3 regions of the Planococcus beijingensis genome follow, and region 3 is predicted to be linked to each of the others. Evidence: riboswitches for the same ligand, from Rfam matches in the RefSeq annotation. Region 3 holds a riboswitch; each other region holds the start of a gene.
The links. Region 3 has a riboswitch for S-adenosylmethionine ahead of mtnK (S-methyl-5-thioribose kinase). Riboswitches for the same ligand answer to the same signal wherever they lie in the genome.
Positions count from the first base shown of each region.

Region 1: another riboswitch for S-adenosylmethionine. It lies ahead of sat (sulfate adenylyltransferase); the one in region 3 lies ahead of mtnK (S-methyl-5-thioribose kinase).
Region 2: another riboswitch for S-adenosylmethionine. It lies ahead of IRE19_RS15900 (phosphoadenylyl-sulfate reductase); the one in region 3 lies ahead of mtnK (S-methyl-5-thioribose kinase).

Region 1 covers NZ_JADHDZ010000007.1:157,781-160,049, reverse strand. Annotated here, with positions in the region: gene IRE19_RS15930 (YehS family protein) at 1-168, shown strand, start outside; gene IRE19_RS15925 (NAD(P)-binding protein) at 203-835, opposite strand; SAM riboswitch class I at 1,098-1,204, shown strand; gene sat (sulfate adenylyltransferase) at 1,340-2,269, shown strand, end outside.
Region 2 covers NZ_JADHDZ010000007.1:152,728-154,996, reverse strand. Annotated here, with positions in the region: gene cysQ (3'(2'),5'-bisphosphate nucleotidase CysQ) at 1-667, shown strand, start outside; SAM riboswitch class I at 814-930, shown strand; gene IRE19_RS15900 (phosphoadenylyl-sulfate reductase) at 1,087-1,800, shown strand; gene cobA (uroporphyrinogen-III C-methyltransferase) at 1,885-2,269, shown strand, end outside.
Region 3 covers NZ_JADHDZ010000003.1:341,759-344,027, reverse strand. Annotated here, with positions in the region: gene mtnW (2,3-diketo-5-methylthiopentyl-1-phosphate enolase) at 1-526, opposite strand, end outside; SAM riboswitch class I at 602-711, opposite strand; SAM riboswitch class I at 955-1,108, shown strand; gene mtnK (S-methyl-5-thioribose kinase) at 1,183-2,269, shown strand, end outside.

The DNA.
Region 1 (2,269 bases), on a different contig from region 3:
CTGAACAGTGAGGACATGCTGGAGATTTGGGATTTGGCAGGCGTTACGGTGACAAGAGGCGAGTTGGGTGCATTGCTGCGAAAAGTGGGACATAAAAACTACAAAGAATGCGGAGACCGCTATGCGCGCAATTTCTTGAAAGGCTTGGCGATCAAGTACAGAAGTTAACGCTCTTTATCAGCTCAAAAGGACTTGGAATGAATTATTCCAAGTCCTTTTTTTTATTCATCAAAAGCCGCAATTCCCGGAGTGACGCTTCTTGTGACGCAACTTGTAAAAAGGATTCATCCAGAAAGCCACGGAGGTATTCTTCTTTTGCGTTTTGTGGAATCATTGTTTTCTTTAGAAGCTGTCTTGCTTCAAAAAGAAAATCTAGGTATTGTTCATAACTTTCATCAAACTGAGACTGCAGATCTTGCTTGATTTTCTTTGCCAGCATCGGGCTGGCGCCGTTTGTAGAAACTGCGATGCTCAATTTTCCCCTTTTGACATGAGCTGGAAAATGGATATTGCCAGCTTCCGCTTCATCAGAGGCGTTCACTAGGCAATTGGAAGGTGCAGCTTTTCTGGACTCTGCGTTTGTAGCCGGATCATCGGTGGCGATGATCATCATGAAAGCTTCTTCGGCATCCCCTGGCTCGAAACATTTCTGCTTCCAGAGAATTTTACCTTCATCATCCCAAGCGATTATGGCAGGATCGGCCACCGGACTGATGACCAACAGCTCTGCTCCGCTATCCACCAAACCACTCAGCTTGCGCTTCGCGATGCGCCCTCCACCTACAACAATCACTTTTTTTCCTTTCATTTCAATCATGATCGGAATCACCGTCATCTTATCCGCCTCCTCAACTCTTTTAATATTACCAAAAATAATCTCCATGCGTTTTGCGGTCGCTATTCAATTCATCCTGGTAATTCAGATTTCATTTTTTTCATCACAAAAATATTTTTTTATCCATCACCTGTTGATAGACCAACTTTTCGGTATAGAAAAAAATAAAAAACTTAAAACATAGTTTGACACTGGGAATAGTCTATTATATACTTTGTAAAATCAAATATTTCAAACAATTCAAATGAAAATTGAATATGCGTTCTTATCAAGAGAGACGGAGGGATTGGCCCTTTGATGTCTCAGCAACCCTCCTTTAAGGAAACGGTGCTAACTCCAATAGGCTTTCAATAGCCTAGAAGATAAGAAGATCGTTTTGTTTTTTCGGACCTTCTTCTTGTCGAAGAGGGTCCTTTTCTTTTTGTCCGAACGCCTTGGAGATTTGGTTTCAGAACGTTTTTGAAATAGACGACAGTACATAAAACTAACCTTGGAGGTAATGAAATGACAAGCAAAGCACACGGTGGAAATTTGGTAAACAGACAGGTGACGGGCAGTGAAAGAGAAAAGGCATTGAAAAATGCAGAGTCGCTTCCTTCTTTATTCATTTCGGATTGGGCAATCTCGGATTTGGAATTGATCGGCATCGGCGGCTTCAGTCCGTTGACCGGCTTCCTCAGCCAAAAAGATTATGAAAGTGTGGTACATACATCCCGTCTCAGCAATGGAACGGTTTGGAGTGTTCCGATTACGCTGTCGGTTACGGCAGAAGAAGCGGACAGCTATCAGGTCGGCGATGAAATTGCTTTAAAAGGCGAAGACGGCGTCATTTACGGAACAATCGAACTGACGGAAAAATACGCATATGACAAGCAATTGGAAGCACAGAAAATTTACGGAACAACAGAAAAAGCACACGCCGGCGTGAAGAAATTATACGAACGCGGCGATGTTTACCTAGCTGGCCCGATTACTTTATTGAATCGACCAGACCACAGCGAATTCGAGGAATTCCACTTGGATCCGGTTGAAACGCGCCAGTTGTTCCAAGAACTTGGCTGGAAGACGATTGTCGGTTTCCAAACGCGCAACCCGGTGCACCGTGCACATGAATACATTCAGAAAGCAGCACTGGAAGTAGTCGACGGCTTATTATTGAACCCATTGGTGGGTGAAACGAAATCGGATGACATTTCAGCGGCAGTGCGGATGGAAAGTTACCAGGTCATTTTGAAGCATTACTATCCGGCAGATAGAGCACGCCTCGCGATCTATCCAGCAGCAATGCGTTATGCAGGGCCAAAAGAAGCGGTTCTTCATGCCATTGTCCGCAAGAATTACGGCTGCACACATTTCATTGTCGGCCGCGACCATGCAGGGGTCGGCGACTATTACGGCACATACGAAGCACAGGAGTTCATCAGCCAGTTTGAA
Region 2 (2,269 bases), on a different contig from region 3:
ACATCAGACCATTGAAAGAGGACTGCAGATTGCCTACCCAGACATACCGGTTCTCAGCGAAGAGGGCAGTAAAATCCCTTATGAAGAGCGGAAAAACTGGCAGCGTTTTTGGCTGGTGGATCCACTCGACGGCACGAAGGAATTCATCAAACGCAATGGTGAGTTCACCGTCAACATCGCTTTAATAGAAGAGAACTATCCGGTTTTGGGTGTGATTTACGTGCCGGCCATGGATGTTTTCTACTACGGTGAAGAAAACAGCGGCGCATTTAAATTGGAAGCTGCTTCAGCTGGAAATTTTGAAAAAGCCGATGAATTATTCGAGGGAAGCATTCTGTTGACTGCAAAAAAAGCTTTAGACCGGACTCGAATCGTAACAAGCCGTTCGCATATGTCCGCTGAAACACAGGAATTCATCGATCGGATAAACGACGATAGCCAACCAATCGAACAGATATCGGCAGGCAGTTCACTGAAGTTTTGTCTGGTAGCAGAAGGGGGAGCGGATTATTACCCCCGCTTTGCGCCGACTATGGAATGGGATACGGCAGCCGGCCAGGCGATTGTCGAAGCAGCTTGCGGAGTTGTGCAGAGCGTTAAAGACCAAACCCGCTTTTCCTACAACAAAGAAAGCCTGAAGAATGGCTGGTTTTTGGCAAGAATATAAAAAGCTTGAGGCTAGTGAATGAAGAAAATGGAAACTCTTTATTGCAGAAAGTAAATAAATGATATTTTCAGAGTTTTATTGACAGCTATCTTTTATTGCTATAGTATTTAGAGAAATTATTAAAACCAAGTAATCTTATAAGGTATTTCTTATCGTGAGAGGTGGAGGGACTGGCCCTTTGAAGCCTCGGCAACAAGTTCTGGTTTTGACCGGATACACTGTGCCAATTCCAGCAGGTTCCATTGGGATCTGGAAGATAAGAAGACAGGCCCCGCAAACTGCGAATTGGTACCCTCTCTTCTTGTTCCATTGGAAGAGGGGGTTTTTTATTTTAGTGGCACGGAGGAATATCCAACCAACGGGACTGCTTACTGAAAATCTTTAATTCAATATATAGAAGTTTAAAGGAGGAAGTTAGGATGAGCCACGCTGTTTCGTACGAGCAATTTACTGGAGATCCATTTAAAGATTTGGCACCGACCGATCTCTTGAAAGGGGCTGCTGATATTCTGCAATGGGCCTATGAATCCTATGGAGAGAATATTGTCTATGCTTGCAGCTTTGGGGCAGAAGGCATGGTGCTGATTGATTTGATCTCCAAGGTGAAAAGCGATGCCGAAGTGGTGTTTCTCGATACCGACGTCCACTTCAACCAAACTTATGAACTGATTGAACGCGTCAAGAAGCGCTACCCGAAATTGAATATCCGGATGAAAAAGCCAGAATTGACGTTAGAAGAGCAAGCCAGCCAGTTCGGTGATGAACTATGGAACAGCCAGCCGGATAAATGCTGTGATATCCGCAAGGTCAAGCCGTTGGAACAAACACTTTCGGGTTCACAGGCTTGGATTTCAGGCCTTAGAAGAGAGCAGTCAGCCAGCCGCAGCAAGACGGATTTCATCAACAAGGACAACCGGTTCAAGTCGGTTAAAGTTTGTCCGCTGATTCATTGGACATGGGACGATGTTTGGCAGTATATCCAATTGAATGGCCTGGAATACAACATTCTGCATGACGAAGGTTATCCAAGCATCGGCTGCAAGCATTGCTCTTTTGCAGTGACGACTGATGGAGACAGCCGCGACGGCAGATGGAAAGGCTTTGCGAAAACTGAATGTGGCCTGCATACATAATGAGGCCGGCAATAGAGTAAATTACCGATCAGAAAATGGCATAATCATCGTTTCTCTGGTTGAAAAAAGGAGTCTAGGAAGCTTATGAAAAAAGTCTATTTAGTGGGTGCAGGTCCAGGCGACCTTGATTTGATTACAGTGAAAGGGTTGAAAGCCATTCAGAAGGCTGATGTCATCCTTTATGATCGCTTAATAAACCAGGAATTGCTGGACGAAGCGAAAGAACATGCCCAATTGATTTATTGCGGCAAAAAACCCGATAACCATTCCTTGAAGCAAGAAGAAATCAACGAGCTGCTTTGCCGGTTCGCATTGCAGGGAAAAGTCGTCACACGTTTAAAAGGAGGCGATCCTTTCGTCTTCGGCAGAGGCGGGGAAGAAGCAGAGGCATTGGTGGACCACAATATCCCGTTTGAAATTGTTCCAGGTATCACAGCGGGCATTGCAGCGCCGGCTTACGCTGGAATCC
Region 3 (2,269 bases):
AAATTTCATCGTCTTTGACCAAGTCCACTCTACCCAATGCCTGTTCACGCAATTGAGCAGACAGAAAATCCAGATCGCGGCCGATGACGCCTTTGAATATGCTCATCAGAAGCGGCCGTCCGGCTACGCCAAGTGTGTTGCGGATTTCTTCAATGCCGAAGCGTGGACCGGGAAAATGGCTGAGTAAGTCGTGGCTGAAATCCAGATCCACTAACTTCACTTCTCCGTCCAATGACAATTTTCCGAAAACCGTGGTCAAGATGGCCGGAAGATCAGCAGAGAAATTGGCGGACGGATAAGCGACAGCAACTTCCGCTTTGACCAGTTCGGGTTTCAATGGATGGTTGATTTCTTCAAATTCCTTAATGGAAACGACGTTTCCTTTATGATGTTTCAGCTGCTCCTGTTCAAGGAGCGGCAAATCGGTCCAGGAGCCGATCGTCAGACCTAAAGCGATGCCTTCCGCCTTTTTCTCAAAAGAACCAGGCTTTCCGTATAATTGATAAGTAGCAGTCAAGATGCTCATGTATTCAACACTCCCATGCAATTTTAAAAAATAAAAAACCTCTTCAAATAAGAAGAGGTTAAGGGCTTTAACAACTTCTTATTTTTCAGCCATCGGTTCTGGCTGCAAGAATTAGCACCGTGTCCACCATTGGACCGGTTGCCGGGTATCATAGGGCTTGTCCCTCCACCTGCTCTGAATAAGAAAGATATGAAATTGGGTAAGTTTTTTGGGCTGGTCCTACTTATAGAATCTCAGCGTAAAAAGAAATGATCATTCGAAATGGTAGAGCTGCTTTAATAGAGTAAAGTAATTCTGATTATTTCATGTGCACAGAAATCTGTCAACAGCATTGTTGCAAAATTGTTTTTATTTAAAAAATGTGATTGACAGTCAATTCTGAATCGTGATAGGATTCATTTCAGAACTTAATAGCACGATAAGCAGTACTCTTATCAAGAGCTGGCAGAGGGATTTTGGCCCGATGACGCCCAGCAACCGACCGTAATACCGTTGTGAGACGGGGCGCTTTGGCGCCAGGATGAATATCCTGTAAGGCACGGTGCTAATTCCATCAGAAATTTATTTTCTGAAAGATAAGAGGCATGGGATCTCTTATTCTGGCCTCTTTCTTTTGGAAAGAGGCTTTTTATATTGCAGAGAAAGGGAGATTGACCATGACACTTACGGCTCCAACCACCTATAAAGCATTAACCGAAGAAGCTGCCATCGAATTGGCGAAAGCGATTCAAGCATTTGATCATACAGCTCACTTGACGTGCCGGGAAATCGGCGACGGCAATCTAAATTATGTTTTTCAAATTGAAGAGGAAGCCACAGGCAAGCGGCTGATCATCAAGCAGGCTTTGCCATATGCCAAAGTCATCGGCGAAAGTTGGCCGCTGACATTGAAGCGTGCGACGATCGAAGCCAATGTTCTGAAGAAGCACGGCGAGTTTGTGCCGTCTTTGGTGCCGGCCGTCCATGCAACGGACGAAGCATTGGCTATAACGGTGATGGAAGATTTATCGCATCTCGAAATTGCGCGGGAAGGCTTGATCAACGGCCGGCAATTTCCAAGGCTGTCACAGGATATCGGCGAATACCTGGCCCAGACCTTATTCCACACTTCTGATTACGGGCTGCATCCTTTTGAGAAAAAACGATTGGCTGCTGAGTTTTCCAATCCGGAGCTATGCAAAATCACAGAAGACCTGATTTTTACCGATCCATTCTTCGATGTTGACACCAATGATTACGAACCGCAGCTGCAGGCAGCAGCAGAAGCGATTTGGAACGACCGCAAACTGCAGCTGGAAGTGGCGAAATTGAAGAAGAGTTTCTTGACTGAAGCGGAAGCGCTGCTTCACGGAGACCTTCACACCGGCAGTATTTTTGCGGGGCCGGCCGAAACGAAAGTCATTGATCCGGAGTTCGGCTTTTACGGCCCGATCGGCTTTGATGTCGGATTGTTTCTGGCCAACTTGATTTTCCAAACGATTACACGGGAAGGCGAGGATCGCCAGGAAATCGTAGCCCACATTGAAAAAACATGGGAAGTATTCGCTTCTTCATTTACGGAACTGTGGCAAACGCAGAGCGTTGAATCGTTCAAGGAGACCGAAGGATATCTTGAATATGTCCTCGGCAAAGTACTGGCCGACGCCGTTGGTTTCGCAGGCTGCGAATTGATCCGCCGGACGATTGGCCTGGCGCATGTCAAAGACTTGGACAGCATCGAAGACAATGATAAAAGAATTTCCT